Regions from separate parts of the Kitasatospora sp. NPDC059827 genome, predicted to be linked through region 1. Evidence: riboswitches for the same ligand, from Rfam matches in the RefSeq annotation. Region 1 holds a riboswitch; each other region holds the start of a gene.
The links. Region 1 has a riboswitch for cobalamin ahead of ACFV8H_RS04470 (CoA-acylating methylmalonate-semialdehyde dehydrogenase). Riboswitches for the same ligand answer to the same signal wherever they lie in the genome.
Positions count from the first base shown of each region.

Region 2: it holds a riboswitch for cobalamin, as region 1 does, so the genes downstream of both, ACFV8H_RS19850 (HoxN/HupN/NixA family nickel/cobalt transporter) here and ACFV8H_RS04470 (CoA-acylating methylmalonate-semialdehyde dehydrogenase) in region 1, are expected to answer to the same signal.
Region 3: it holds a riboswitch for cobalamin, as region 1 does, so the genes downstream of both, ACFV8H_RS25010 (ribonucleoside-diphosphate reductase subunit alpha) here and ACFV8H_RS04470 (CoA-acylating methylmalonate-semialdehyde dehydrogenase) in region 1, are expected to answer to the same signal.

Region 1 is NZ_JBHWIV010000004.1:195,349-205,141, forward strand. It holds gene aceA (isocitrate lyase) at 1-1,115, opposite strand, end outside; gene ACFV8H_RS04460 (short-chain fatty acyl-CoA regulator family protein) at 1,475-2,866, shown strand; gene ACFV8H_RS04465 (hypothetical protein) at 3,013-3,234, shown strand; cobalamin riboswitch at 3,476-3,667, shown strand; gene ACFV8H_RS04470 (CoA-acylating methylmalonate-semialdehyde dehydrogenase) at 3,864-5,363, shown strand; gene ACFV8H_RS04475 (acyl-CoA dehydrogenase family protein) at 5,369-6,514, shown strand; gene ACFV8H_RS04480 (enoyl-CoA hydratase/isomerase family protein) at 6,514-7,578, shown strand; gene mmsB (3-hydroxyisobutyrate dehydrogenase) at 7,575-8,456, shown strand; gene ACFV8H_RS04490 (enoyl-CoA hydratase) at 8,453-9,226, shown strand; gene ACFV8H_RS04495 (hypothetical protein) at 9,305-9,466, opposite strand; gene ACFV8H_RS04500 (CsbD family protein) at 9,523-9,726, opposite strand.
Region 2 is NZ_JBHWIV010000029.1:16,841-26,633, reverse strand. It holds gene ACFV8H_RS19875 (CobW family GTP-binding protein) at 1-636, opposite strand, end outside; gene rpsN (30S ribosomal protein S14) at 642-947, opposite strand; gene rpmB (50S ribosomal protein L28) at 947-1,183, opposite strand; gene rpmG (50S ribosomal protein L33) at 1,349-1,513, shown strand; gene ACFV8H_RS19855 (type B 50S ribosomal protein L31) at 1,544-1,792, shown strand; gene ACFV8H_RS19850 (HoxN/HupN/NixA family nickel/cobalt transporter) at 1,865-2,986, opposite strand; cobalamin riboswitch at 3,018-3,212, opposite strand; gene ACFV8H_RS19845 (ArsR/SmtB family transcription factor) at 3,294-3,677, shown strand; gene ACFV8H_RS19840 (hypothetical protein) at 3,731-5,413, shown strand; gene ACFV8H_RS19835 (AAA family ATPase) at 5,591-7,585, opposite strand; gene ACFV8H_RS19830 (Fpg/Nei family DNA glycosylase) at 7,656-8,465, opposite strand; gene ACFV8H_RS19825 (AAA family ATPase) at 8,544-9,461, opposite strand; gene aroQ (type II 3-dehydroquinate dehydratase) at 9,752-9,793, opposite strand, start outside.
Region 3 is NZ_JBHWIV010000043.1:17,696-27,488, reverse strand. It holds gene ACFV8H_RS25035 (glycoside hydrolase family 113) at 1-166, opposite strand, end outside; gene ACFV8H_RS25030 (glycosyltransferase family 2 protein) at 183-1,634, opposite strand; gene ACFV8H_RS25025 (hypothetical protein) at 1,681-2,586, opposite strand; gene ACFV8H_RS25020 (glycoside hydrolase family 26 protein) at 2,711-4,165, opposite strand; gene ACFV8H_RS25015 (Fis family transcriptional regulator) at 4,305-5,423, opposite strand; cobalamin riboswitch at 5,764-5,896, shown strand; gene ACFV8H_RS25010 (ribonucleoside-diphosphate reductase subunit alpha) at 6,090-8,501, shown strand; gene ACFV8H_RS25005 (ribonucleotide-diphosphate reductase subunit beta) at 8,501-9,517, shown strand; gene ACFV8H_RS25000 (hypothetical protein) at 9,615-9,793, shown strand, end outside.

The sequences.
Region 1 (9,793 bases):
CCGTGCTCGGCGTAGCCGCGGGCCAGCTGGAACATCGAGTGGTTGAGGGCGTGGAAGCCGGCCAGCGTGATGAACTGGAAGCGGTAGCCCATCGCACCCAACTCCCGCTGGAACTTGGCGATCCGGTCGTCGTCCAGGGCGGCCTTCCAGTTGAAGGAAGGCGAGCAGTTGTAGGCCAGCATCTTGTCCGGGTACTCGGCCTTGAGCGCCTCGGCGAACTCCCGGGCCTGGGCGAGGTCCGGGGTGCCGGTCTCCACCCAGATGAGGTCCGCGTACGGGGCGAAGGCCAGGCTGCGGGAGATCACCGGCGCCATGCCGGGCTCGACCCGGTAGAAGCCCTCGGCGGTGCGCTCGCCGGTGCAGAAGCGGGCGTCGCGCTCGTCCACGTCGGTGGTGAGCAGGTTGGCGGCCAGCGCGTCGGTGCGGGCGACGATCAGGGTCGGCACGTCGGCGACGTCGGCGGCCAGGCGGGCCGCGTTGAGGGTGCGGACGTGCTGGGCGGTGGGGACGAGCACCTTGCCGCCGAGGTGGCCGCACTTCTTCTCGGAGGCCAGCTGGTCCTCGTAGTGGATGCCCGCGGCGCCGGCCGCGATCATGGCCTTGGTGAGCTCGAAGGCGTTCAGCGGGCCGCCGAAGCCCGCCTCGGCGTCGGCGACGATCGGCACCAGCCAGTCCGGGCCGCCGTCGGTGCCCTCGGCGGCGTCGATCCCGTCGGCGCGCAGCAGCGCGTTGTTGATCCGACGCACCACCTGGGGAACGGAGTTGGCGGGGTAGAGGCTCTGGTCCGGGTAGGTCTGGCCGGCCTGGTTGGCGTCGGCCGCGACCTGCCAGCCGGACAGGTAGATCGCCTGCAGCCCGGCCTTGACCATCTGGACGGCCTGACCGCCGGTCAGCGCGCCCAGGGCGTGCACGTAGTCCTGCTCGTGGAGCTGCTTCCACAGGCGCTCGGCGCCGCGGCGGGCCAGGGTGTGCTCCTCGCGCACCGTACCGGACAGCCGGACGACGTCGGCCGCGCCGTACGTGCGCTCGATGCCGGCCCAGCGGGGGTCGGACGCCCACCGGGCGGCCAGCTCCGCCGCCTGCTGCTCCTGCTGCTGCCGAACCGACTGGGTCATGGTGATCGACTCCCGGGGATGATATGCGAAGGACGTTGCGAAGGATGTGAGCGACCTCTCACGAGGTGGTGAGAGGGCGGCCGGGTGGCGCCGGGCAGCGGTGGAACACCGCGGGACGTGGTCACCCGGACGGCAGGTCAGGGCAGTTGACCTGCCCGTTCGCCGCCGTTCTGGGCGCCTCCCGGCCGCAGCACCGACTCTGGCAGCCGGCGCGGCCGCCGTCACCGGTGGAGCCGTGCCAAGTTCCGCGAAGCCCGTCCGGCGAATCCGCGAAGCTTGCGAAGGCCTGCCCGGAGGCGTTGCGGCTAGGCTGCGCCGCACCGGCCCGACCCGACGGCCGGACACGGAGGTGCGGGACGATGGGGAAGGCCTTCGCCGGGGCCAGGCTGCGCCGGCTCCGGGAGGAACGCGGACTGAGCCAGGCCGCCACGGCGCGGATGATCGACCTCTCGCCCAGCTACCTCAACCAGCTGGAGCACGACGCCCGCCCGCTGACCGTCGCGGTGCTGCTGCGGCTCACCGAGGCGTTCGGCGTGGAGGCCGGGTACTTCGCCCCACCGGACAGCGCCCGGCTCGCCGCCGAACTGCGCGACGGCCTCGGCGAGGAGCTCGCGGCCGGCCGGATCACCCCCGGTGACCTCGACGAGGTCGCCACCCGACTGCCCGCCGTGGCACGGCTGTTGACCGACCTCGGGCGGGGACGGCGCGCCCTGGCCGAGCAGCTCGCCGTCCTCGCGGGGGACCGGGGTCCGGCCGCCGACACCCGGACCCCGCACGAGGAGGTCCGCGAGTTCTTCTACCGCCGGCAGAACTACGTCCATGAACTCGACACGGCAGCCGAGGAGTTGGCGGGCGAGATCCGGCTGCGGCGCGGCGGGGTGCGGGCGGTGCTGGCCGAGCGGCTGGCCGACGTGCACGGCGTACGGCTCGCCTCCGGCGGGGAGCAGCTGCACCGGTACGAGCCGCGGACCCGGACCCTGCGGCTGTCGGACCGGCTGCGCCCCGGCCAGCAGGCCTTCCGGCTGGCCACCCAGCTCGGCTACCTGGAACACGACGCGCTGCTCTCCGAACTCGCTGCCCAGGACAGCCCCGAAGGCTCGGCCGCGCACTCGCTCACCCGGATCGGCCTGGCCAACTACTTCGCCGCCGCCCTCGTCCTGCCCTACGCCGCGTTCCACGCCGAGGCCGAGTCCGCCCGCTACGACATCGAGCACCTCGCCGACCACTTCGGCGTCGGCTACGAGACGGTCTGCCACCGCCTCAGCACCTGCCAGCGCCCCGGTCTGCGCGGGGTGCCGTTCTCCTTCGTCCGGGTCGACCGGGCCGGGAACGTCTCCAAGCGGCAGTCCGCCACGCCCTTCCACTTCTCCCGCACCGGCGGCACCTGCCCGCTGTGGAACGTCTACGACGCCTTCGCCGCCCCGGGCCGGGTCCACGTCCAGGTCGCCGCCATGCCGGACGGGCGCCGCTACCTGTGGACGGCCCGGGCCGTCACCCGCTCGCCCGGTGGCTGGGGCCGACCCGGCAAGACCTTCGCGATCGGCCTCGGCTGCGAACTCCGGCACGCGGGACGGCTGGTGTACTCCGCGGGCCTGGACCTGGCCGACGAGGCCGCCGCCACCCCGATCGGCCTGGGCTGCAAGGTCTGCGAACGCCCGGCCTGCGCCCAGCGCTCGGCCCCGGCGATCGGCCGCCCGCTGGCCGTCGACGAGCACACCAGCACCTTCGTCCCGTACCCGGCGTCCTCCTGAGCGGTGCCGCACGGGGCGAGGAAGCCCCCGGAGGGCCGTCGGACGAGTACAACCACCTTTCCTGCCAGCGGGTTTGGCGGTATCGATCGGAGGGCATCGCCTGCCCGGAAGCCCCGTGTGCCACGGGCGGAAGTGAGGTGGGACGGATGGCCGGCGACGAGACGCCACAGCCCTTCGCGACGTTCTGCGGCAACTGCAACTGCGGTTGCCCCCAGGTGTTCCTGGACCGGGAGGCCCCGGCGGACCGGCGGGTGAGGATCACCGACGACTTCGGTCAGCAGATCCGGATGAGCGAGGACCAGTTCCGCGACCTGGTGCGCCAGGCCAAGGAGGGACTGCTGGACCTCTCGGCGGCTTCGGCCGGCTGACCGCGATCGAACGGCCCCCGGGGGCGGCGGTCCGATGACCCGCCGCCGGTCCGGCGAAGGGCCGTGGTCGCGGCCCGGGACTCGCCGATCGGTGTCGGGGGCATGGACACCTCGCTCTACGGGAACGCGTGGCCGACCTTGCGCTGTGGCTCGACCACCACCGGCCCGTCCTGGCCCTGTGACCCGTCGCGGCCCTGTGACCGTTCGGGCCCGCGCCGCGCGGCGGTGGGTCTGGACTTACTAGGACGTCCAACTATATGGTCGACGGCAGGTCCGCGGTGTCAGGGAAGCCGGTGTGAGTCCGGCACGGTCCCGCCACTGTGACCGGGGAGTTCGTCCTCGCAGATGACGGCCACTGGCAGCCAGCCGGGAAGGCCAGGGGGCGGGCGTGGATCCGGGAGTCAGGATACCGGCCGCGGATGATCCGTGTTTTCCACGAGGATGGAGACGACACGCATGACTCCGGGCCGCTGTTCCCGCTCCGCTGCCGTGCTGCCGACCGTCGGGGCCCATCGCCCCTGACGGTTCGTCACTTAACGCCTGCCGCAAGGGCGTACGACCGTACGTCCGATGCCGCGGCGTGCTCTCTCCATTCCTCCTCTCCCCACCCGTGACGAGAGAAGGAACCGATGGTCCGCGAACTGACCCACTTCATCGGCGGCAAGCGCGTCGCCGGGACGTCCGGCCGCTACGGCGACGTCTTCGACCCCAACACCGGCCGGGTGCAGGCCCGGGTGCCGCTGGCCGACTGGGCCGAGGTCGAGGCGGTGATCGCCGACGCCGCCCAGGCCCAGCCCGCGTGGGCGGCCTGGAACCCGCAGCGGCGGGCGCGGGTGCTGCTGCGCTTCCTGCAACTGGTCGAGCAGGAGAAGGAGGAACTGGCCCGGCTGCTCTCCGCCGAGCACGGCAAGACCGTGGCCGACGCCCACGGTGACCTCCAACGCGGCCTGGAGGTGGTGGAGTTCGCCGCCGGGATCCCGCACCTGTTGAAGGGCGAGTTCACCGACAACGCCGGCACCGGCATCGACGTCTACTCGATGCGCCAGCCGCTCGGCGTGGTCGCCGGTATCACGCCGTTCAACTTCCCGGCGATGATCCCGCTGTGGAAGGCCGCGCCCGCGCTGGCCTGCGGCAACTCCTTCGTTCTCAAGCCCTCCGAGCGGGACCCGTCGGTGCCGCTGCGGCTGGCCGAGCTGTTTCTGGAGGCCGGGCTGCCGCCGGGCGTGCTCAACGTGGTCAACGGTGGCAAGGAGGCGGTGGACACCCTGCTGGAGGACGAGCGGGTGCAGGCCGTCGGCTTCGTCGGCTCCACTCCGATCGCCCAGTACGTCTATGCGACGGCGGCCGCCCACGGGAAGCGGGCGCAGTGCTTCGGTGGCGCGAAGAACCACATGATCGTGATGCCGGACGCGGACCTCGACCAGGCCGCCGACGCGCTGATCGGCGCCGGCTACGGCTCGGCGGGGGAGCGCTGCATGGCGATCTCGGTGGCCGTCCCGGTGGGGGAGGAGACCGCGGACGCGCTGGTGGCCAAGCTGGTCGAGCGGATCGCCGCGCTCAAGGTCGGCCGCTCGGACGATCCGGCGGCTGACTTCGGCCCGCTGGTCGGCGCCGACGCGCTGGAGCGGGTCCGCGGGTACCTCGACCTCGGGGTCCGGGAGGGCGCCGAACTCGTCGTCGACGGGCGGGACTTCCGGCTGGAGGGCCACGAGGGCGGTTACTTCCTCGGCGCCTCGCTGTTCGACCGGGTGACCCCGGAGATGCGCGTCCACCGGGAGGAGATCTTCGGCCCGGTGCTCACCGTGGTCCGCGCCGCCGACTACGAGGAGGCGCTGCGGCTGCCCAGCGAGCACGAGTTCGGCAACGGCGTGGCCATCTACACCCGGGACGGCGACACCGCCCGGGACTTCGCCCGCCGGGTGAACACCGGCATGGTCGGTGTCAACGTGCCGATCCCGGTGCCGATCGCCTACCACACCTTCGGCGGCTGGAAGCGCTCCGCCTTCGGCGACCTCAACCAGCACGGTCCGGACTCGATCCGCTTCTACACCCGCACCCGCACCGTCACCTCGCGCTGGCCCTCCGGGGTCAAGGAGGGCGCGAGCTTCACCATGCCGACGATGGGGTGAACGCCGTGCACACCAGTGAACTGACGGAGGATCAGGTCGCGATCGCCGAGGCCGTCGGAGCCTTCGCCGCCGAGTGCCTGGCCCCGCACGCGGTCGAGTGGGACCGGACCAAGCACTTCCCGGTGGACGTGCTGCGCAAGGCCGCCGACCTCGGCCTCGCCGGGGTCTACGTCCGGGAGGACGTCGGCGGCTCCCAACTCTCCCGGCTCGACGGCGTGGTGGCCTTCGAGGCACTGGCGGGCGGCTGCCCGTCCGTTGCCGCCTACCTGTCCATCCACAACATGGTCGGCTGGATGGTCGACCGCTACGGCAGCGAGGACCAGCGCCACCGCTGGCTGCCCGCGCTCTGCACCGCCGAGGACCTGGGCAGCTACTGCCTCACCGAACCCGGCGCCGGCTCCGACGCCGCCGCGCTCGCCACCCGGGCGGTGCGCGACGGCGACCACTGGGTGCTGGACGGCGTCAAGCAGTTCATCTCCGGCGCGGGCGCGGCCCGGGTGTACGTGGTGATGGCGCGCACCGGCGGCCCGGGCGCCGCCGGGGTGTCCGCCTTCGTGGTGGAGCGGGACGACCCCGGGCTCTCCTTCGGCCCCGACGAGCGGAAGATGGGCTGGAACGCCCAGCCCACCCGCCAGGTCGTCCTGGACGGCGTCCGGCTGCCCGCCGACCGCCTGCTCGGCGGCGAGGGCGAGGGCTTCCGGATCGCCATGGCCGGCCTGAACGGCGGCCGGCTCGGCATCGCCGCCTGCTCGCTCGGCGGTGCCCAGAGCGCCCTGGAACGCACCACCGTCCACCTCGCCGACCGGGAGGCCTTCGGCGCCCGGCTGCTGCACACCCAGGCGCTGCAGTTCCGGCTCGCCGACATGGCCACCGAGTTGGAGGCCGCCCGGGCGCTGCTCTGGCGGGCCGCCGCGGCTCTGGACCGGGGCGACCGGCGGGCACCGCAGCTGTGCGCGATGGCCAAGCGGCACGCCACCGACACCGGCTTCGAGGTGGCCAACCAGGCGCTCCAACTCCACGGCGGCTACGGCTACCTGGCCGAGTACGGCATCGAGAAGATCGTCCGCGACCTGCGGGTGCACCAGATCCTGGAAGGGACCAACGAGATCATGCGCGTCATCGTCGCCCGCGGTCTGATCGGAGCCGCCTGATGAGTGCCGAGGAGGTCCTGGTCCACCGCGAGGGCCGGGCCGGGCTGATCGTCCTCAACCGCCCCAAGGCGCTCAACGCCCTCACCCACGGCATGGTCCGGCGCATCGCGCGCGCCCTGGACGACTGGGAGCACGACCCGGCCGTGGCCACCGTGGTGATCACCGGCGCCGGCGAGCGCGGGCTCTGCGCGGGCGGCGACATCGTGGCCATCCACCGCGCCGCCTCCGGCGGGGATCAGGGCGCCGCCGAGGAGTTCTGGCGCGACGAGTACCACCTCAACGCCCGGATCGCCCGCTACCCCAAGCCCTACGTGGCCGTGATGGACGGCATCGTGATGGGCGGCGGAGTCGGCGTCTCCGCCCACGGCAGCGTCCGGATCGTCACCGAACGCACCAGGATCGCCCTGCCGGAGACCGGGATCGGCTTCGTCCCCGACGTCGGCGGCACCTACCTGCTCGCCCTCGCCCCCGGCGAACTCGGCACCCACCTGGCCCTGACGGCCGGCTCCGTCGGCGCCGCGGACGCCCTGCTCTGCGGGCTCGCCGACCACCACGTCCCCGCCGAACGCCTCCCGGCGCTGCTGGACGACCTGGCCGAACGACCCGTGCACGACGCCCTGGAACGGCACGTCGCCGCCGCGCCGCCCGGTCCGCTGGCCGGGCAGCGGGGTTGGATCGACCGCTGCTACGCGGCCGGTTCCGTCGAGGAGATCCTCGACCGGCTCGGCGACAGCGGCGAACCGGAGGCGAAGGCGGCCGCCGACCGGATCGCGGCCAACTCCCCGAGCGCCGTGAAGGCGACGCTCGCCGCCCTGCGCCGGGCCCGGGCGCTCGGCCCGCTGGAAGCGGTGCTCGACCAGGAGTACCGGATCTCCTGCGCGGCACTCGCCACCCCGGACCTCGCGGAGGGCATCCGGGCCCAGGTGATCGACAAGGACCGCTCACCGCGCTGGCACCCGGCCACCCTGGCCGAGGTCGAGGACGCCGTCGTGGCCCGCTACTTCGCCCCGCTCGGCGAGCGCGAACTCGGCCTCGCCGCCACCACACCCCTGGAGCGCTGGTGACCCTCGCGATCGGATTCGTCGGACTCGGCAACATGGGCGGCCCGATGGCCGCCAACCTGGTCAAGGCCGGTCACCGGGTGACCGGTTACGACCTCTCGGCCGCCGCCCGGGAGCGGGCGGCCGCCCACGGCGTGACGGTGGCCGGCTCGGCGGCGGAGGCCGTCACCGACGCCGAGGTGGTGCTCACCATGCTGCCGACGGGACGTCATGTCCTGGATGCCTACGAGGAGTTGACGCTCGCGGCGAGCGGGGCGCTGTTCGTGGACTGCTCCACCGTCGCGGTCGGCGACGCCCGGGTGGCCGCGGACCTCGCCCGTACGGTCGGGCACCGGGCCGTGGACGCGCCGGTCTCCGGCGGCGTCCCCGGAGCCGAGGCCGCGAGCCTGACCTTCATGGCCGGCGGGGATGAGGCCGAGTTCGCCGAGGCGGAACCGGTGCTGGCCGCGATGGGCCGCAAGGTGGTGCACTGCGGAGGCTCCGGCGCAGGGCAGGCCGCGAAGATCTGCAACAACATGATCCTCGGCGTCTCGATGATCGCGGTGAGCGAGGCCTTCGTCCTCGGCGAGCGCCTCGGCCTCAGCCACCAGGCGCTCTACGAGGTCGCCTCCACCGCCTCCGGCCAGTGCTGGGCGCTCACCACCAACTGCCCCGTCCCCGGGCCGGTGCCGACCAGCCCGGCCAACCGCGACTACGCCGCCGGGTTCGCGGCCGCCCTGATGGCCAAGGACCTGGGGCTGGCCGCCGACGCCGCCACCGCGACCGCCGCGCCGACCGAACTCGGCCGCCGGGCAGCCGAGTTGTTCGCCGACTTCGCCCGGGGCGAGGGCGGCGGTCTGGACTTCTCCGCCATCATCACCACGCTGAGGGAGCGCGTATGACGTACGGGACGATCCTGGTCGAGCGCAAGGGCCGGGTCGGGCTGATCACCCTCGACCGGCCGAAGGCGCTGAACGCGCTGAACACCCGGCTGATGAACGAAGTCGTCGCGGCGGCAACGGAGTTCGACCGGGACCCGGAGATCGGCTGCCTGCTGCTGACCGGCTCGGCGAAGGCCTTCGCGGCCGGTGCGGACATCAAGGAGATGCAGTCCCTCGACTTCGTCGACGCCTACCTCGGCGACTGGTTCGCCGCCTGGGACCGCTTCGCGGCCCTGCGCAAGCCCGTGGTCGCGGCGGTCGCGGGCTACGCGCTGGGCGGCGGCTGCGAGTTGGCGATGATGTGCGACATCCTGCTGGCCGCGGACACCGCGAAGTTCGGCCAGCCGGAGATCAAGCTCGGGGTGATCCCGGGTATCGGCGGCTCGCAGCGCCTCACCCGCGCCGTCGGCAAGGCCAAGGCGATGGACCTGTGCCTCACCGGCCGGATGATGGGCGCCGAGGAGGCCGAGCGGGCCGGCCTGGTCGCCCGGATCGTCCCGGCCGACCAGCTGCTCACCGAGGCGCTGGCCACCGCCGAGACCGTCGCGGCGATGTCCACCCCGGCGGCGGTCATGCTCAAGGAGAGCGTCAACCGCTCCTTCGAGACGGCGCTCGCCGAGGGCGTCCGCTTCGAACGCCGGCTGTTCCACTCGGTGTTCGCCGCGGCTGACCAGAAGGAGGGCATGGCCGCCTTCGCCGAGAAGCGGGCGCCGAAGTTCGAGAACCGCTGACGCCGGGGGCGGCGGGCCGAGGCCGGGGCCGGGGTCGGGTGATCGACCCGGCCCCGGCCCTTCCCCGATGGCCGCGTCCTACCTCCCGGCGCGTCGGCCGCCGAGCCGCAGGCCGCCGAACACCAGGCCGCCCACGAAGAGGACGATCCCGATCAGGAGCAGCCACAGCAGCCCCTTCACCAGGACGCCCACGAAGCCGAACACCACCGCGATGAGCAGGATGAACAGGAGCAGTGCCATGTCGTTCCCCTTCCGCTTCCTCGCCTCGTCCTCGTGCCCGCCGGTGGGCGCCGCCGTCAGCGCTCGCGCCCGAAGGCGCCCTTGACCCGGTCGGCGGCGCCGCGCACGGCGTCCTTGACGTCGTCCGCGGCCTGCTCGGCCTTCGATTCGACCTGATCGGCCTGACCCTCGCCCTTGAGCTTCTGGTCGCCGGTCACGTCCCCGGCCTTCTCCTTGGCCTTGCCGGCCAGCTCCCGCGCCTTGTTCGACAGGCTGCCCATCCGGTCCTCCCATGGTCCCTCGTTCGTCGGCGACGTGGCTCCGTCGCCGCTGTTCGTCTCCGTTTGC
Region 2 (9,793 bases), on a different contig from region 1:
GGCGAGCGCACCGGTGCCGAGCCGGACCACCCGGGCGGTCGGGTGGAGCTGGCGCAGCAGCGCGAGCCCCGGCGCGTGCGCGGTGGCGCGCGGCACGGCGAGCGTGGTGGCGTACTCGACCTGGTGGGCGAGCGCCTCGGCGCGGGTGCGTTCGTCCCGGGCGGCGGTGTGCTGCCCGTGCTCCACCAGCTCGTCGGGCACGGAGAGTTCGCCGATCAGCCGGTCCGGGTCGACGGCGGTGACCACGCCCGCGAGTTCGATCGCCTCCGCCAGGGGGCGGCCGTCCACCTCACCCCCGGCGAGCACCTCGACCGCGGGGTGCGGGTCGCTGCCGCCCCAGAGTTCGACCACCGCGAGCCCGTACCGGCCGCCGTCGGCGAGTTCCAGCAGCCGGGGCAACAGGTCCTCGCGCAGGGCGCAGCACGGGCAGTCGTTCACCAGCGGGACCGAGTCGGTGTCGAACGCCCCGCCGGCGTCCCGCAGTTCGCGGTGGACCAGGCCGCGCGCGGCGTCCCGCAGGTCGTGCCGCAGCACCACGGCGTCCACTGCGGCGGCCGTCAACTCCTGGACGGCGGCCCGGCGTTCGTCCGGGTGCAGCCCGGCGACCACCACCACCGGGAGCCTGGTGCCGTCCATGTCGCTCACCAGCTCGCCTTGCGCACGCCCGGCAGGTGTCCGGCGTGGGCGTGGACGCGCAGGTTGACCCGGGAGAGGCCGAAGGCGCGCAGGTAGCCGCGCGGCCGGCCGTCGACGGCATCGCGGTTGCGGACCCTGGTGGGGCTCGCGTCGCGGGGCTGGCGGGCGAGTTCGGCCTGGGCGGCGGCGCGCTCGGCCGGGGCGGTGCCGGGGTGGGCGATGAGCCGCTTGAGTTCGGCCCGGCGTTCGGCGTAGCGGGCGACGATCACTCGCCGCTGCTCGTTCTTGGCGATCTTGCTCTGCTTGGCCATCAGACCTTCCCCCCTCGGGCGCGGATGCGGGCGACGGCGGCCTCGACGCCGATCGCGTCGACGGTCTTGATCCCCTTGGCGCTCAGCACCAGCCGGACGTACCGGCCCTCACTGGGCAGCCAGTAGCGCTTGCGCTGGATGTTGGGGTCGAAGCGGCGCGGGGTGCGGCGGTGCGAGTGCGAGATCGCGTTGCCGAAGCCGGGCCGGCGGCCGGTGAGCCGGCAGTGGGCGGACATGGGTGCTCCCTGGCGTCCGGGAATGGGCAGGACGGAGGTCACGTTACACCAGATGAAAATGACATCCATTTCGGTGTACGGTTCCGATCCAGCCCCGCGAACCCCGCACCAGAAGGCCCCGAGCGACCGAGAGTCCACGGGCCCGAGACCCCAGGAGGACGCCCGATGGCCCGCAGCGAACTGCGCCCCGTGATCAAGCTCCGCTCCACCGCCGGCACCGGCTACACGTACGTGACCCGCAAGAACCGCCGCAACGACCCGGACCGGATGGTCCTGCGCAAGTACGACCCGGTCGCGGGCCGGCACGTCGACTTCCGCGAAGAGCGCTGACCGCACGAACCCCCTCGGAGGAGCCCCGCCATGAAGCCCGGAATCCACCCCGCCTACCGCCCGGTCGTCTTCCGCGACAAGGTCGGCGGCCTCGCCTTCCTCACCCGCTCCACGGTCACCGGTGACCGCACGGTCGAGTGGGAGGACGGCAACACCTACCCGGTGATCGACGTCGAGATCTCCTCGGCGAGCCACCCCTTCTACACCGGCCAGTCCCGGGTGCTCGACACCGCCGGCCGGGTCGAGCAGTTCCGCCGCCGCTACGGCGACCGGCACTGACGGCGGAACGCGAACGGCGCCTCCCCGGCTCGGGGAGGCGCCGTTCGCGACGCGTGGGGACTGCCGCCACGGCTACTGCTGCTGCGTGGGCGTCCAGCGCTTCTCGACGCCCGCCAGCTTCCAGTACGCGATGGCGATCGCCCACACCACCACGAACAGCCCGGCGATCGCGTAGCCGACGTTGTCCAGCGAGATGTCCGCGATGAACCCGGTCACCGGGTCGGTCAGGTCGAGCTTCTCGTGCAGCACGCCGACCAGCTCGATGGTGCCGATGATGAAGGCCACCGCGATCGACAGCCCGGTGATGGTCAGGTTGTAGTACACCTTGCGCACCGGGTTGGAGAAGGCCCACTGGTACGCGAAGTTCATGAACGTCCCGTCCAGGGTGTCGAACAGGCTCATCCCGGCCGCGAACAGCAGCGGCAGGCAGACGATCGCGTACCAGGGCAGCCCGGCCGCCGCGCCCGAACCGGCCATCACCATCAGGGTGACCTCGGTCGCGGTGTCGAAGCCCAGGCCCAGCACCATGCCGACCGGGAACATCTGCCCGGGCCGGGTGATCGAGCGGGTCGCCCGGTTCAGGATCCGGGCCATGAAGCCGCGCGAGTCGAGGTGCGCCTCCAGCTCCGACTCGTCGAACTGCCCGGCCCGCATCGAGCGGAACACCTTGAGGATGCCGAGCAGCGCCGCCAGGTTGAGCGCGCCGATCAGGTAGAGGAAGGCGCCGGAGGCCGTGGTGCCGACCAGCCCGAGCCACTTGTGGGTGGCCGAGTCGTCGTCCATCAGCGTGTTCGCCAGCTGGGCGCCGCCCGCCACCAGGGCGGCCATGACGACCACCATCGAGGAGTGGCCGAGCGCGAACCAGAAGCCGACCGAGACCGGCCGCTTGCCGTCCGCCATCAGCTTGCGGGTGGTGTTGTCGATCACCGCGATGTGGTCGGCGTCGAAGGCGTGCCGCATGCCGAGGGTGTAGGCCGTGATGCCCAGGCCCACCCCGAAGACCTGGGTGCCGACGGCGTAGTTGTGCGGCGCGACCAGGAAGACGAGGGTCCCGAAGGCCACCACGTGCATGGCCAGGATCACCCCCATCAACCCGGCGGTCCGGAGGGTGTCCTCGCGCTTCCACCGGAAGGTGGGCAGTACGGAGGGGGCGGGGCCCGCCTCGGCGGGCGCGGCGGTTTCGGGCAGGGTCATCTTCGGATCACGCTCCAGCACCTCGTGGAATGACTTCGTGAGATGCCGTGGCCGGTCTCCTGGCTCACGGGGCTTCCCGACCCGCCTTCCCAGGTGCACGAAGCACCCAGTGGCACGTGGATCCGGACGACTGTCCCCCGATCACAGTGGCGAGGGCCGCTCCGGAATGGGACCCGTTGAGGGTCCGTCACCGGTCTTCCCGAGCACCACGGCGGGGAACACCGTAGGGGCAGGACCACACCCTCGCAAGGTTGCGCACCTGTGCAGGTGTCCAGGATCACAGGTCGTGAGCTGCCAGAATGTCCGCATGCATCTCGTACCGGCCGACCGCGCGGGCCACCGCACCATCGACGGACACCGGGTCTGCGAGGCCATCGCCGCCATCGGGGACACCGCCCACGTCCGGACCTGGGCCGAGCGGTTCTCCCTGCTCTCCGACCCCGGCCGGCTCGCCCTGCTGCTCGCCCTCCACCGGGCCGGCCCGCTCGCCGTCAGCGACCTGGCGGTCGCCACCGGCATGCGCGACCCGGCCGTCTCCCAGGCCCTGCGACTGCTCCGCACGGCGGGCGTGGTCACCGGCGACAAGGACGGACGCGTGGTGCGCTACCGGCTCGTGGACGACGCCCTGCGCCCCCTCCTCGACGAGTGCGCCGCCGCCGACCACGAGGAGCCCGCCGCGGCGGCGGGCTGACCGACACTCGGCAAACCACGCCGGGGGCGCGGCGGGGTGAGTACGATCACGATGTGCCGTCCCACCCCCACGTCTGGCCCGCCGACCGCTGGAACACCCGCCCGGTCAAGGCCCGCGTGCTGGCGGTCGCCCGCACCCTCACCTCGGCGACCCGGGTCCTGGACGTCCTCACCCTGCTCGACCCGGACGGCATCGAGCGGTACTTCACCGTCAACCCCGGCTCCGCCTTCGCCGACCGCGCCCTGGACGAGTACCTCCACGGCCTGCCCGGCTACACCGTGCTGGACTGGGAGGACGCCGTCCGCCACCGCTTCGACCTGGCCGTCGCCTGCGCCGTCCACGCCTCCATGCACCGGCTGGACGCCCGCCTGGTCGTCCTCCCGCACGGTGCCGGCTACAACCGCCTGGTCACCGAGTCCACCGGCGACGCGGTCAGCTCCGCCGGCCTCTCCCGCAACGAACTCACCCACCGCGGAGAGGTGTTCGTCGACGTCCTCGGCCTCTCCCACCCCGAACAGCTGGACCGGCTGCGGGCCTCCTGCCCCGAGGCCCTGGACGTCGCCGAGGTCGTCGGCGACCCGTGCTTCGACCGGATCCTGCGCAGCCGACGCTCCCGCGACGGCTACCGCGCCGCCCTCGGTGCCGTCGACGGCCGCCGACTCGTCGTCGTCGACTCCACCTGGAGCGAGCACTCGTTATTCGGCCGTCACCCCGACCTGCCGCAGCGGCTGGTCCGCCAACTGCCCGCCGACGAGTACGCGGTGGCCGTCGTGCTGCACCCCAACATCTGGAGCCGGCACGACCCGGCGGCCCTGCTCGACGACGCCCGGCGGATGGGCCTGCGCCTCGTCCCGCCCCACCAGGGCTGGCAGGCCGCCCTCGTCGCCGCCGACGTCATGATCGGCGACCACGGCTCGGTCTCCTTCTACGGCGCCGCCCTGCGACGGCCCACGATGATCGTCGCCACCGGCGCCGCCGAACTCGACCCGCGGTCCCCCAGCTACGCCTTCGGCCAGGCCGCACCCGTCCTCGACCCCGACGGCGACCTCGCCGCCCAACTCGAACTCGCCCTGGCCCGGACCCCGGACGACCGCACCGACCTGACCGCCATCACCGACCGCTCGCTCGCCCACCGCGGCGAATCCGCCCGACTGCTGCGCCCACTGCTCTACTCCTTCCTCGACGGCCTCGACGAGCCCGCCGGCGAACCCGTCCTGCCGCCCTACCCCAAGCCCGCGCCCCGGCCCGGAGGCGGCGAAGGGCCGAGCGCGTACGACGTCGAGGGCAAGAGCGAGGGGACGGAGGTCAGCCTGCGGCGCTACCCCTTCCACCCCGACGACCACACCCCGCGCGGCTTCCACGCCCTCACCGACGACCACCCGGGCGACGCCCTGCGGTACACCGCCGAAGTCCTCGCCCGCACCGAGGCCCGGGCCGAACGCCCCGCCGTCGACTGGCTCGCCGACACCGCCCTCGAACTGCCCGGCCTCGCCGTCGCGGTGGCCGCCCTCGGCCCGGCCCGGCACCTGCTCCGGCTGCCCGGCGGCCGACTCCTCGAAGCCCACGCCGCACGCGACTTCGGCAGCCCCGAGCCCGTCCTCGACCCCCTGCTGCTCGGCTCCGCCGTCGCCTGCTGGCTCTCCGACGGCGGCGACCCGGCCGGCCTGCCCGAACACGGCCTCACCGTCCGCACCGGCCGGCACTGCACCCGGGTCGCCTTCACCGCCGGGCCCTGACCGGCCCCGGGCCTTAGGCCCTGTCCGGTCGATCTTGTCGGATCAGCCCGCGGCGGTGGGCGCCCGGCTGGGCGTGCGCCCGGATCGTCCTCGTACTGGGTGTACTCGGGCGATTCGGGCGTGCGGCCAGGCGGGATGCCCGGCGTCGCGGGCCCGGCAAGATCGGCCGGACAGGGCCTAACCGGCCAGCTCCCGCAGCCGGGCCCGGCTCCGCGCCGCCAACTCCGGGTCGTCCAGTTCCTCGGCGAGGGCGAGCAGCAGGGTGTGCGCCTGGGCCTCCTTCGGGTACGCCTTGCGTTCCTCGGCCCGCCGGACGCAGTCGCCCGCGTCCGCGACGGCCAGGTCGAGCCGGCCGAGCGCGCGGTGGGCCCGGGCGCGGACCAGCGGCAGCTTCATCAGCATGTCCCGGTCGTCCGTGTCCACGGCCCGGGCACCGGCCTCCGCGAGCACGGCCAGCGCCTCCTCCGGGCGGCCGTCGGCGATCAGGGCCTGCGCCAAGTTGTAGCTCTGCACGATCTCGCCGTGGGCATCGCCCCGGTTCTCCTCCAGCGCCAGCGTGAACCGCTCGACGGCGTCACCGGGCCGGCCGTCGGCCAGGCACAGCAGGCCGTCCGTCTCGTACAGCACGCCCACCACCTGGCGGTTGGCCACCAGCGGCACCTGCTCGGTGGCGAGCGCCAGCTGCTCGGCGGCGAGCCGGAACTCCTGGCGCTCGTAATGCGCCCGGGCCAGCTGGTTGTGCATCCGGACCACCGCGTCCGGGTTGTTGGCCCACCGGGCCGACTCGATGCCGGTCCGGTGGGTGGCGATCCAGTCCTCGTAGAGCTTCCGACCGTGGTAGAGCGGCCACAGCGACTCGCACAGCCACCACGCCTCGTCGTGCCACTGCTGGTCGGCCGCAGCCTTCACCACCGCTCGCAGGTTCGCCCGTTCCGCGTGCAGCCACTCCAGCGCGTCCGCTCCGGACGGGAAGCCGGGCAGAGCGTCGCCGGTCGGGTCCTGCAACCGGAGCCGAGGCCCGGTCGCCCGGTCGGCCACCGACGCCCTGCCCCGGTAGTACGCCACCGCCCGCGCCAGCAGCTCGGTGCGGTCGGGCAGTTCACGGGCGCAGACGTAGGCGTGGGTGCGCACCACCTCGTGGACCTGGAAGCGGTCGTCCACCCCCTGGTCGACGACCACGTCCAGGAGGTGTACGGCACACAGCTCGTCCAGGGCGTCCTCCGCCCGTTCGATGCCCACCGCGGCCGCCAGTTCGGCCGACACGAACGGGCCCGGGTGCACACCGATCAGGTGGTAGAGCGCCCGCCCCTGCGGCGAGAGCCGCTCGTACACCGGGTCGTACGTTCCCCGCAGGTTCCCCTCGTCGTTGTCCAGCACCGCCAACCTGCCCTCCTGGTGGGACAGTTCGGCGATCACCTGACCCACCGACAACCGGCCCCGGCGCAGCAGCTGGCTGCCGACCGCGTTCAGCGCGATCGGCAGCCCGTCGCAACGCTCCACCAGCGCCGCCACCTCGTCGTCGGTGCCGCGCTCGGCGCTCAGCCAGCCCCGCACCAGAGCGGCCGCGGCCGTCGCGCCCAGGCGGTCCAGCTGCCGCACCTCGGCACCGTCCATCCGCAACGCGTCCAGCCGCCGCCGACTCGCCACCACCACCATCCCGCTGGAGGGCAGCAGGGCGCGCACCTCGGCGGCGTGCTCGGCGTTGTCCAGGAGGACCAGGCAGCGCTGCTCGGCGGTCACCGTCCGGAACTCCCCGAAGCGCTCCGCCTCCGCGTCCGGCGGGCGGACCCCGAGAGCGCGGAGGAAGCCCTCCAGCACCCCGGCCAGATCCACCGCCGAGCGGTGCCGGTAGGCCTTGAGATCCGCGTAGAGCACACCCCCCGGGAAGCGCTCCGCCTGCTCCATCGCGAACTTGGCCACCAGCTCGGTCTTGCCGACGCCGCCCAGGCCGGTGAACACCACGATGGCCGGTCCGCCCCGCTCGGCCTTGCCCGAAGCGGCGGTGAGCGCGGCGAGTTCGCGCTCCCGGTTGACGAAGCTCTTCCGCGGCGGCCTGACCTGGTACGGGACTCGGTGCTTCGGGGGCAGCTGGACCGTGACGTTCCCGCCCTGGACCACGTTGCCGTGCACCACCGTGCCCGACAAGCTGTTGGACACCTCGTAGCCGTCCACCCGTCCGCTCCCTCCGACCAGCCCGGGCCCAGCCTACGGCGTCGGGCGGTGCCGGGCGCCTGAATCCTCCTCAGGCCGCCTGGCAGGTCGGGCACCAGAACAGGTTGCGCGCCGCGTGCGCCTCCGTCCGCACCTCCGTGCCGCAGACCAGGCAGGGCATCGCGGCACGGCGGTAGACGTACACCTCGCCACCGTGGTCGTCGACCCGGGGTGGGCGGCCCATCGCCTCGGGGGTGTGTTCGGGGCGCACGGTGTCGATCCGGCCGGCGGCGGCGCCCTGGTGCATCAGGTCGACCAGGTCGGCCCAGATCGCGTCCCACTCGCGGCGGGTGAGGTCGCGGCCGGCCCGGTGCGGGGCGATGTGGTGGCGGAACAGCACCTCGGCGCGGTACACGTTGCCGACCCCGGCCAGCACCTTCTGGTCCATCAGCAGCGCGGCGACGGTCGTGCGGCTGCCCGATATCCGGCGCCAGGCGGCCTCCGGGTCGGCGTCGGCGCGCAGCGGGTCGGGGCCGAGGCGGGCGGCGACGGCGGCCTTCTCGGCCCCGGTGACCAGCGCGCAGGTGTTGGGGCCGCGCAGGTCGGCGTAGCCGTCGTCGTTGGCCAGCCGCAGGCGGATCAGTCCGACCGGCTCGGGCGCCGGGCCGGTGCCGAAGGTGAAGCCGCCGTAGAGCCCGAGGTGGATGTGCACCCAGCCGCTCTCCTCGAAGCCGAGGAAGAGGTGCTTGCCGGTGGCCTCCGCGCCGATGAGCAGCTGCCCGTCGAGCGCCTTGGCCTCGTCGGCGAAGCGGCCCTGCGGGCTGGAGACCTGCACCGGGCGGCCGCCGAAGGCCTTCCGGTTCTGGCCGGCGAGGCGGTGGATGATGTGGCCTTCCGGCACGGACGTCAGCTCCCCGGGTGGTTCTGGCAGAACCCGTCCATCATCTCAGCCGCCCCCGGCCGCGCCCGAACCCCGTGGTCAGCGGACCGGCATGCCCATCAGCCGGGCCAGGATGACCCGGTCCAGCTCGGCGGCCGTACCGGCGACGTCCAGGTACGAGTTGTCGATGATCGGCAGTCCGGAGTTGTACCAGCCGGCCATCCGCCCGTGGATGCGCGCGACCTCCTCGTCGCCGAGCCGCCTGGTGCCGCCGCGGCGGGCGTTGCGGCGCAGCACCGAGTCCAGGCTGGGCAGCAGCACCACCGGGATCATGCCCGGGCCGATGTGCCGCTTCCAGCCGCCGAGGCCGATCGCCGGGCGGTCCGGGAAGACGGCGTCGTCGATGATGCAGGAGATGCCGTTGGCCAGGTAGTTGCGGCAGGCGAAGCCGCAGGTCCGGCGGGCCAGCCGGTACTGGGCCTCGGAGGCGTTGTTCCAGCCGGCCTGCGGGTTGGCGAAGCCGGACTGCACCCACTCGCGGACGTCGTCCAGGCTGATGTGCGCGGTCGGGGTGCCCCGGCGCTCGGCCCAGTACCGGGCGACGGTGGTCTTGCCCGCCCCGGCCGGGCCGATCAGCAGGACGGCGATGGGGCCGGCGGGCGTGTGGCGCTGCGAGGGGTGGGCGGGGAGCTGGACGGGCGTGCCGGCGGGCAGCACGAAGTGCCCGGTGCCGCCGACCGGGAGGGGCACGGGCGGCGGTGCCGCGGCGGGGACGGACACGGGGTTCGGCGCCGCCACCGGGTTCGGCACCGGCACCGGCACGGGGTTCGGGACGGGGGCCGGAGCCGTGACGGACGCCGCGACGGCCGGCAGCGACGGAGGCGGCGGAGGCGTGACGGCGGGTGCGGCGACCGGGGCCGGAACGACCGGCGGGGACACCCCCGCACCGCCCACCGGCGGCACCGGCGGAGCGGCGGGACGCGGCGGGACCTCCCCGCCTCCGGCGTACTGCGTCACGGCACCTCCCGACACCTCTCAGCGGGGACATTACACGGCGGCCCGGCAGCGGGCACAGTCCGCCGCCGGGCCGCCGAACGCGCCCTGCTCGCCCGGCCACGGGCGGTTTCGGCCCAGGTCGGCTCGTGGTCGACCCGTGGTCGACCGGCGTCAACTTGGGTCAACCGTCGGCCAACTCGCGCCCGTCCCAAGGTCAACTCGCGTCGAATCCGGTCGGTTCCCGTCACAGCCGTTCAGCGACCGTCGACGGCACCCGAAACCCGCGCCCCGAAACCCCGCCACCCCGCTCCTCAGCGCGAGGCGAGCTGCTCCGCCAGCGCCCGCAGCGCCAG
Region 3 (9,793 bases), on a different contig from region 1:
CCTTGCCGAAGCCCCAGACCCGGCCCTGCTCGGTGGGGGCGGCGAGGTGGACGGTGGTGGGCCGCTGGTGGTCGAACCGGATCGGGTGGTCCCCCCACACCACGGGGACGGCCACGGCGACGGCGACGACGACGGTCGGCAGGATGAAGATGGCGGGGCGCTTCAACGGTCGTGACTTCCGATCAGGCCGGTTTGGCGATGACGACGAACTTGTTCTCCTCGCGCTTGAGGAACTTGATCAGCCCCCGCAGCCCGCCCCAGCCCTCCAGGAAGGAGAACACCGGGATGCAGGCCACCACGACGATCGGCTCCCACCACTTGCGCCGGTGGTTGGCCGAGGCGACCACGTTCAGCCGCAGCCCCTCCCAGTAGGTCCAGATCACGTAGGCGAAGTTGATCGCCCACAGCAGCACCACGGACTGGGTGACCGGCGAGGTGTTCCAGGTACCGGTGAACCAGGCGACCATCAGCACCAAGCCGACGTGCTGCAGCGGGCCGAGCACCCAGCTGACCATGCCCATCCCGATGAACAGCCGGTACCGCAGCGGGATGGTCCGGTTGAAGCAGAGCGCGACCAGGCCCCAGGCCCAGCGCTCGCGCTGCTTGAGGAAGTCCTTGACGCCGGCCGGCGAGGCGCCGTAGCAGCGCCCGTTGAACCAGTCGCTGCGGCCCGGGTAGCGCTGGCAGAAGTTCAGCGCCATCTGGGCGTCCTCGACGATGGTCTTCGGCCCGAAGTCCCAGCCGATGGTGGCCTCCACCGAGGAGCGCACGATCAGCAGCTCGCCGTGCACGCCGGCGATCGGGGTGCCGGTGCCGGTCATCGCCCGGAAACGGGCGATGTCGTCGGCCGGGCGGATCGCGTCGGCGAGCCAGGTGAAGGTGGAGACGGCGTTCTCCCGGGGGTACGTCAGGATGCCCTGCGCCATGTGCTTGGCGTCGTCCCCGGCCCGGCGCTGCCGGTTGACGAACTGGGCGACGGCGGCGGCGGTGTCCGGCCCGACGCCGGTGTCGTCGTCCATGTGCAGCACCCAGACGTCGTCCTGCGCCTCGCCCTCCTCGATCCGCAGCTCGTGCGAGTAGTGGTTGGCGCGGGCCTTGAACTTGGTGCCGTTGGCCGTCTCGTACGCCTTCGGCACGGTCACCACCCGGATCAGCGGGTGGCGTTCGGCCAGCTCGTCGATCTTCTCGGCGGCGGCGCAGCCCTCCTCGGTGAGGATGTCCACCCTCATCCAGGGGAAGTACGACGGCAGGTGCTCGACGTACGAGAGCACCGAGCGCTCCAGCGCCGGGTAGGTGTCGTGCCGGCCGATGGTCGGCACCAGCACGATCAGGAAGTCGTCCTCGGCCGGCGCGGGCGGGGTCATCCGATCCACCTGCCGCAGCCGTCGGCGGACCATCAGCACCCCCTGGAAGCCGATCAGCACGCCGAACACCGGCATGCCCCACAGGATGGTGATCGCCCAGCCGAGCGGGGTCGGGTTGGGCACGTACGCCCAGATCGAGAAGGTAAAAATGATCGCGAAGGCGGTGTAGAACGGCAGCACCCGGGGCTTCCAGGACATCTGTCGCTCGGCGAGCCGGGCGGCCTCGCGGGACGTGGTGAGCACCGTCCGCGCAGGGGCTGTGGACGTCATGGCGGAAGTCGTTCCTCGTCTGGTGTCGGTCGGTCCGGGCGGTCGGTCAGGCCTGCGGCGGGTGCGGGGCCGGGGGCGCTTCTGCGGCCGGCGGCGCGTCCGCGGGCGGCGGCACGACCGGGCCGGGGGCCACCTGGCCGGCGCCCTGCGGGCCGGGCACGGGCGGGGCGGGCACGGGCGGGGCGGCGGGCCACTGCTGCTGGAGCGCGGTCGGCTGGTACGTCGGCGCCGCCTGGGGCGGCTGCTGGGCGTACGGACCCGGCCCGGGCGGCACCGGCTGGGGCTGCGCAGGCGGCCAGGCGGCGGGCTGCGGCTGCGGCTGCGGCTGCGGCTGCGGCAGTTGTTGCTGCGGCTGCTGGTACCACACCGGCTGAGCCGGCGGCTGGGCCGACCACCCGGGCTGCGGCTGCCCCGGCTGCGGCACTCCGTACGGACCCGGCAACGGCGCGGACGGCAGCGGCGCGGACGGAACCGCGCTCTGCGCGAGCGGCCAGGGCGTCCCGGCCGGGGAACCCTCCGGCTGCTCCCGCCACTTGGAGCGGGCGAGCAGCACGATCAGCGTCGCGGTGACGACCACGCCGAGCGCGAAGGTGGCGAGCTTGAGTCCGCCCTCGGTCGTCCCCGTGAACCACTGCCGCTGCGGTTCGTCCAGCAGCGCGCCGGTCAGGCTGCGCACCCGGTTGTAGCCCTCGACCAGTGCCACGCCCGCCGCCACCCCGAGCGCCCAGGAGCGCCCGCGCAGCAGCAGGATGCCCGCGGCCAGGTACAGCAGGCCGTAGTTGAGGCTTCCGGTCTCGGCGTCCACCGAGGTCCCGCCGTAGTAGAAGATGCCCTTGAGGTAGGTCGCGAAGCCGACCTGCCCGAAGCAGTTGTAGGCCGCCCAGCCGAGCAGCACCACGCCCCAACCGACCGCCAGGCCACCGGCCCCGCGTATCGGACGTGCCTGTGTCATCCCCGTACCCCCGCCCCTTCGGTCCTCTCCCGACCGTTCACCGAGCCCTCGGGCTTCGCCGCCACAGGATGCCACACGGCACAACGGACCCGGAATTCCGCCCGTTCAACCGATCCGGACCCGATCAGCGGACGTGCAGCCCGCCCCAGTCGATGCTCCCGCCGGACGGTCCGGAGCCGCCGGTGATCGCCAACGGGCTGTGGTAGGTGGCGTTGACGTCCGCTCCGGAGTTGCGCGGCTGGTCCGGGGCCAGGTTGTCGGAGGTGAGGGACTGCCCCCAGACCGTCCAGATCGTCCAGGGGGTGCGGCTGAGGGTGTCCGGCTGGCGGGAGTTGACCGGCACGGCGAAGGACTCGGCGAGCATCCTCGGCTTGCGGTAGGCGGCGAGCCCGTCGTAGTAGCGCTTGGTCCAGACCTCGCCGGTGCCGATCGGGTGCGCCGGACTGCCGCTGTAGTCGTCCACCCCGACCACGTCGACGTACTGGGAGCCCGGGTAGTAGTCCCACGGGTCCACGCCCGGGGCGCCGTCCCAGGAGACCGGTGTCCAGACGAACAGCAGGTTGTGCAGGCCCCTGGTCTCCACCAGGTACTTGTAGGTGATCCGCCACAGCGCCTGGTAGTCGGCCGGCTTCTGGCCCGCCCACCAGAACCGGCTGGCGCAGTCCCGGACGTTCATCTCGTGGTAGGGGCGCAGCAGCACCGGCACGTCGTGGGCGGCCAGGTACTCCAGGTGGTCGGCCAGGTAGGACAGGTCGGTGACCAGTGCGCGGTACTCGGGGGTGTCGCCCCCGGCGTCCACGACCCGGCCGAACCAGCCCGGGTCCTTGGCCGCCGGGGAGTTCGAACAGAGCACCCGGTCGAAGGACTTGACGGCGGACCCGGGGTAGGGCTCGTGGAAGGACATGCCGACGATCCCGGCCGGGGCCCCGCCGTTGTCCGGGAGTTCGGTGGTGCTGCCGTCGCAGTTCTGCTGGACGCCGGAGGCGTCGTAGGTGCCGTCGTCGGCGCGCGGGTGGCCGGACCAGACGGCGGTCATCAGGTCGACGGCGTCGTCGGTGTACTGCCAGCCGGTGCGGCAGGTGGGCCAGCGGCCGGCCGAGTAGGAGCGCGGGTTGCCGACGCCCCAGGCGTTCTGGCCGTAGCCGGGGCCGAGGTCGGTCTCCATGAAGCCGGGCAGCCGGCCGGTGATGTCGGCGGCCTTCTTGTAGTAGTAACCGACCTGCTTGGTGCCCCGGTAGTCGCCGTACTCGGGGTTGTTGCGCTCGTTGTGCGCCTCGACGTGCTGGCCGATCACCGTGCCGCCGCTGTGCCCGGTGCGGGCCTGGGCCTCCAGGTCCGCGAGGAACTGCTGGACGGCACGGGCGTTCGGCGAGGCCTGCGGGTCCCGGGCCAGCAGGTCCCGGCCCACGTCCGGCGGCAGGGTGCGGCCGGGGGCGCCGACCGACACCGGCACCCGGACGGGCGGTCCGACGTCGGTCCGGTCGTCGCGGTCCAGCAGCACGAGACTGCCGGCGGCGACCACGATGCCGGCCGCGGCCAGCACGGCCGGCCTACCGCGCAGGACTCTGGGCAGGGCCACGACCGCTCCTCCGGTTTCTCGCCGGCGCCGACCCCCGCGGACGCAACCGGAACACGCGTACGAATGACTCCGACGAGAGCCTGCCACACTCCCCCGGTCCCGGCGAACGGGTCCGCCGGGACCGGGGTGTCACCGCGGGTCAGCCGGTCGCGGCGGCCGCCGGAGTGCCCTGCGAGCCCGGCGTGGCCGAGCCCGCCGCCTTGGCCCGCTGGAGCAGCTGGCCCTTCACGTGCTCGGCGAACCCGGCGGACGCCGCGGTCGCGGCGGCGTCAGGGGCGTTGCCGCCCTTCGCCGAGCCCTCGACGGTGAAGTAGGCGTACCGGCCCAGGCTGCTGTGCGTGCCGGTGCAGCCGGGGTTGGCGCAGAACGCCGGGGCGCCCGGCGCGGGCAGGCCCTTGAGCTGCCCGGCGTAGTTCTTCATCGCCGTCTCGGCCTGGATCCTGTGGTCGAAGACCGCGACGCCGACGGTCACCGCGCTGTCGCCGGAGACGTACGTCGCCCGGAGCACCTTCTGGCAGCCCTGGTCGCCGAGGACCTTGCCGAGCCCGCCGGTGGTGGAGTTGCCGTCCCAGCAGGGCTGGTCCAGCGCGACCACGGTCCGGTTCCAGGACACGCCGTTGACCGTCACCTGCAGCGCGGAGAACAGCGCCCCCGCGTCCTGCGGCGCCGGGTCGGTGGCGACCTCCCAGATCGGCTTCGACGGGTCGTCCGGCTGCCCTCCCGCGGTCGCACCGCCGTTCGACGGTCCGGGGGTCGACGGGCCGCCGTTCGACGGGCCGGGGGTCGGCTTGCCCGAGACGGACGCGGACGCGACCGCACCGCCACCGGGCTTGGCCGGGTCGTCCTTCTTGCCGAACAGCAGCACGCCGCCCGCGGCCAGACCACCCACCAGGACGACGGCCACCGCGCCGCCGATGATCCTCACCCGGCGCTTGCGCCTGCCGTCGGCCTCGTTGCGGTCCGCCAGCGCCGCCCAGTCCGGCTCGACGCGCTGCGGCGGCACCGGCCGCTGCGGCGCGACCGGCTGCTGTGCGGGAACCGCCTGCTGCGGGGGACCCGGCTGCTGCGGGGGACCCGGCTGCTGCGGGGCCTGCTGCCACTGCGGCTGCGCAGCCGGCGGCTGAACCGGCTGGGGCGCCGGCTGGGGCACCGGCGGGACGGGCTGGGAGAACGGCTGCGCCGCCGGCGCCACCGGTCCGTACGAGGCCGGCGGCGGGCCGAAACCACCGCCCGGCGGCGGCACCGGACCCGGCCCCACCGGCTGCTGATTCTGTGCGCCCCCCGGCCCGGCGGGAGGCGTCCCCTGCGGCCCGTGCCCAGGTACACCAGTTCCGTCGCTCATGCGCCCAGATCGTAGGGCATCACCCGCACCGTCCCTCGGCCCGGTGACCGTTCCGTATCGAAACCAGGACGCCCGACGCGCCGGGCCCGGGTGTCCGGCACCCGGATCCGGGGTGTCCGGCGGGCGGCCGCGACACGTCCGGAGCGTGGTTCCGGGCCTCGGACGCCCACGAACCGCCACCGGCCCGGGCACAACCCGTCATCGCGACAACACACCACGCCGTACTACATGTGGTGTCGCATCGAGGAGACACCACTACATGTATGCTCGCTTCTGCTGTCGATGCAGGGGAACCCGGTGGGAATCCGGGACTGCCCCGCAGCGGTGTGCGGGCGGCTCCAGCAGCCGTACCGCGAGTCCGAGTACCTGCCGAACAGCGTGCGCCACGGCCCTCCCGCAGAGGCCGCGCCAAGCACCAGCACCACCCCTCCGGGCCTCGCGGGCGGGCCGGGGAGACACCTCGCGCGACGCTTTTTGCGTTCGCGCCGTGCTCCCCTGCCCAGATCGGCCCGGGTGACCCCGATCACCGCCGCACGATCGCCGCCAGGAGAGAGCGCCTTGACCACCGCTGCCTCAGTCACCCTGCCCGCCCAGGGCTCCGGTACCGCCTTCACCGACCCGACGGTCTCCGACCCCGGCGGTGCTCTCCTGCGGCTGCTCACCGACCGCAGCGCCGACCTCACCGAGGTCGACCCCGGCCATGTCGCCGCCGCCGCGCTGCGCGGCCGCCACGCCGGCTCGGACTTCGCCGAGCTGCGCGGTCTGGCCGTGGACGCCGCCGCGTCGATGATCGCCGAGGACCCCCAGTACTCGAAGCTGGCCGCCCGCCTGCTCGCCCTGGAGATCGTCGACGAGGCGAACAGCCAGGGCTCGACCTCCTTCTCCGCCTCGATCGCCGTCGGCCACGCCGAGGGCCTGATCGGCGACACCACCGCGGCCTTCGTCGCCAAGCACGCCGACGCCCTGAACGCGCTCGTCGACGCCAAGGGCGACGACCGCTTCGAGTACTTCGGCCTGCGCACCGTCCAGTCCCGCTACCTGCTGCGCCACCCGATCACCCGCAAGGTGATCGAGACCCCGCAGCACTTCCTGCTCCGCGTCGCCTGCGGCCTGGCGGTCGGCGACTCCGAGCAGTCGGTGCGCGAGGTGTCCGAGCTGTACGGCCTGATGAGCCGCCTGGAGTACCTGACCTCCTCGCCGACGCTCTTCAACTCCGGCACCCGGCACCCGCAGATGTCCAGCTGCTACCTGCTGGACTCGCCGCTGGACAACCTGGACTCGATCTACAACCGCTACGCGCAGATCGCCCGCCTCTCCAAGCACGCCGGCGGCATCGGCCTGTCCTACTCGCGCATCCGCTCGCGCGGCAGCCTGATCCGCGGCACCAACGGCAAGTCCAACGGCATCGTCCCGTTCCTGCGCACCCTCGACTCCTCGGTCGCCGCCGTCAACCAGGGCGGCCGCCGCAAGGGCGCGGCCTGCGTCTACCTGGAGACCTGGCACGCCGACATCGAGGAGTTCCTGGAGCTCCGCGACAACACCGGTGAGGAGGCGCGCCGCACGCACAACCTCAACCTGGCCCACTGGATCCCGGACGAGTTCATGCGCCGCGTGAACGCCAACGCCGACTGGTCGCTGTTCTCCCCCGCCGACGTCCCCGAGCTGGTCGACCTGTGGGGCGCCGACTTCGACGAGGCCTACCTCAAGGCCGAGCTGGCCGGCAAGGCCGTCCGCACCATCCCGGCGCAGACCCTCTACGCCCGCATGATGCGCACCCTCGCGCAGACCGGCAACGGCTGGATGACCTTCAAGGACGCCTCCAACCGCGCCGCCAACCAGACCGCGCTGCCCGGCCGCACGGTGCACTCCTCCAACCTGTGCACCGAGATCCTGGAGGTCACGGACGACTCCGAGACCGCCGTCTGCAACCTGGGCTCGGTCAACCTCGGCGCGCACGTGGCCGAGGGCGCGTCCGTCGAGGACCTGCTCGGCGCCATGGACTGGGAGCGCCTCGACGCCACCGTCCGCACCGCCGTGACCTTCCTCGACCGCGTGGTGGACATCAACTTCTACCCGACCACCGAGGCCGGCACCTCCAACTCCCGCTGGCGGCCGGTCGGCCTCGGCGTGATGGGCCTCCAGGACGTCTTCTTCAAGCTGCGGATCGACTTCGACTCCGCCGAGGCCGCCCGGCTGTCCACGCTGATCGCCGAGCGCATCATGCTCACCGCCTACGAGCGCTCCGCCGACCTGGCCGAGCAGCTCGGCCGCCACGAGGCCTACGGCGAGACCCGCGCCGCCCGCGGCGAACTGCACATCGACCACTTCCCGAGCGCCGCCCCGGAGTGGACCGACCGCTGGACGGCGCTGCGCGCCCGCATCGCCGAGACCGGCCTGCGCAACTCGCTGCTGCTCGCGATCGCCCCGACCGCGACCATCGCCTCCATCGCCGGCGTCTACGAGTGCATCGAGCCGCAGGTGTCCAACCTGTTCAAGCGCGAGACCCTCTCGGGCGAGTTCCTCCAGGTCAACCCGTACCTGGTGCGCGAGCTCAAGGAGCTCGGCGTCTGGGACCAGCAGACCCGCGACGCCCTGCGCGACGCCAACGGCTCCGTCCAGGAGCTCGGTTGGCTGCCGGAGCAGGTCCGGTCGCTGTACCGCACCGCGTGGGAGCTGCCGCAGCGCGCCCTGATCGACCTGGCCGCGGCCCGCATGCCGTACCTGGACCAGAGCCAGTCGCTGAACCTGTTCATGGCGGCGCCGACCATCGGCAAGCTCAGCTCGATGTACGCCTACGCGTGGAAGGTCGGTCTCAAGACCACCTACTACCTGCGCTCGCGCCCCGCGACCCGGATCGCCCAGGCCGCCTCGGGTGCCGCCCGCACCGCCGCTGGTACGCCGGTGCCGGTGAACACCCCGACCCTCACCCCCGAGGAAGAGGCCGCACTGGCCTGCTCCCTGGAGAACCCCGAGTCCTGCGAGGCCTGCCAGTAATGTCCGACGATCGCCAGAAGATGCTGCTCGACCCCGGCTTCGAGCTGACCCTGCGCCCGATGCGCTACCCGTCGTTCTACGACCGGTACCGCGACGCGATCAAGAACACCTGGACCGTCGAGGAGGTGGACCTGCACTCGGACGTCGCCGACCTGGCGAAGCTGAGTGAGGGCGAGCGCCACATGATCGGCCGCCTGGTGGCGTTCTTCGCGACCGGTGACTCGATCGTCGCGAACAACGTGGTGCTGAGCCTCTACAAGCACATCAACTCCCCGGAGGCGCGGCTCTACCTGTCGCGCCAGCTGTTCGAGGAGGCCGTGCACGTCCAGTTCTACCTGACGCTGCTGGACACCTACCTTCCGGATCCGGAGGACCGCAACGCGGCCTTCGCCGCGGTGGAGAACATCCCCTCCATCCACCAGAAGGCCCAGTTCTGCTTCAAGTACATGAACGCGGTCGACCACATCGACTCGCTGCAGACCAAGGAGGACCGCCGCGCGTTCCTCCTGAACCTGATCTGCTTCGCGGCCTGCGTCGAGGGCCTGTTCTTCTACGGCGCCTTCGCGTACGTGTACTGGTTCCGGTCGCGCGGTCTACTGCACGGCCTGGCCACCGGCACCAACTGGGTGTTCCGCGACGAGTCCATGCACATGGACTTCGCGTTCTCCGTGGTCGACACCGTCCGCGAGGAGGAGCCCGACCTCTTCGACGACGAGATGGCCAAGCAGGTCACCGAGATGCTGGAGGAGGCCGTCGAGGCCGAGCTCCAGTTCGCCCAGGACCTGTGCGGCGACGGCCTGCCCGGCATGAACACCGCCTCGATGCGCGAGTACCTCCAGGCCGTCGCGGACCAGCGCCTCGCACGGCTCGGGATGCCGATCCGGTACGGGTCGACCAACCCGTTCGGCTTCATGGAGCTCCAGAACGTCCAGGAGCTGACCAACTTCTTCGAGCGCCGCGTGTCGGCGTATCAGGTCGCGGTCGAGGGCTCGGTCTCCTTCGACGACGACTTCTAAGTCGAATATCCTTCGGCTCAAACAGCGGGACACAGCGGGGCTGCCGTCACGGCAGCCCCGCTGTTCTCGGTTCCAGGCGTACGGGGGTAGCCCAGGCATGTCCAAGCTCCAACAACGTGTGATCGACGGCCCGTTCGGACCGATACAGATCAGTCATGACCGCTGGCCGTCCGTCGTGGCCCGGGTGCAGGGGGCGGGGATGCCCACCGTCACCGTGGTGCCCGACCGCGACCACGGCGCGATGAACGTCAACGGGAGCAACATCCCGACCACCCG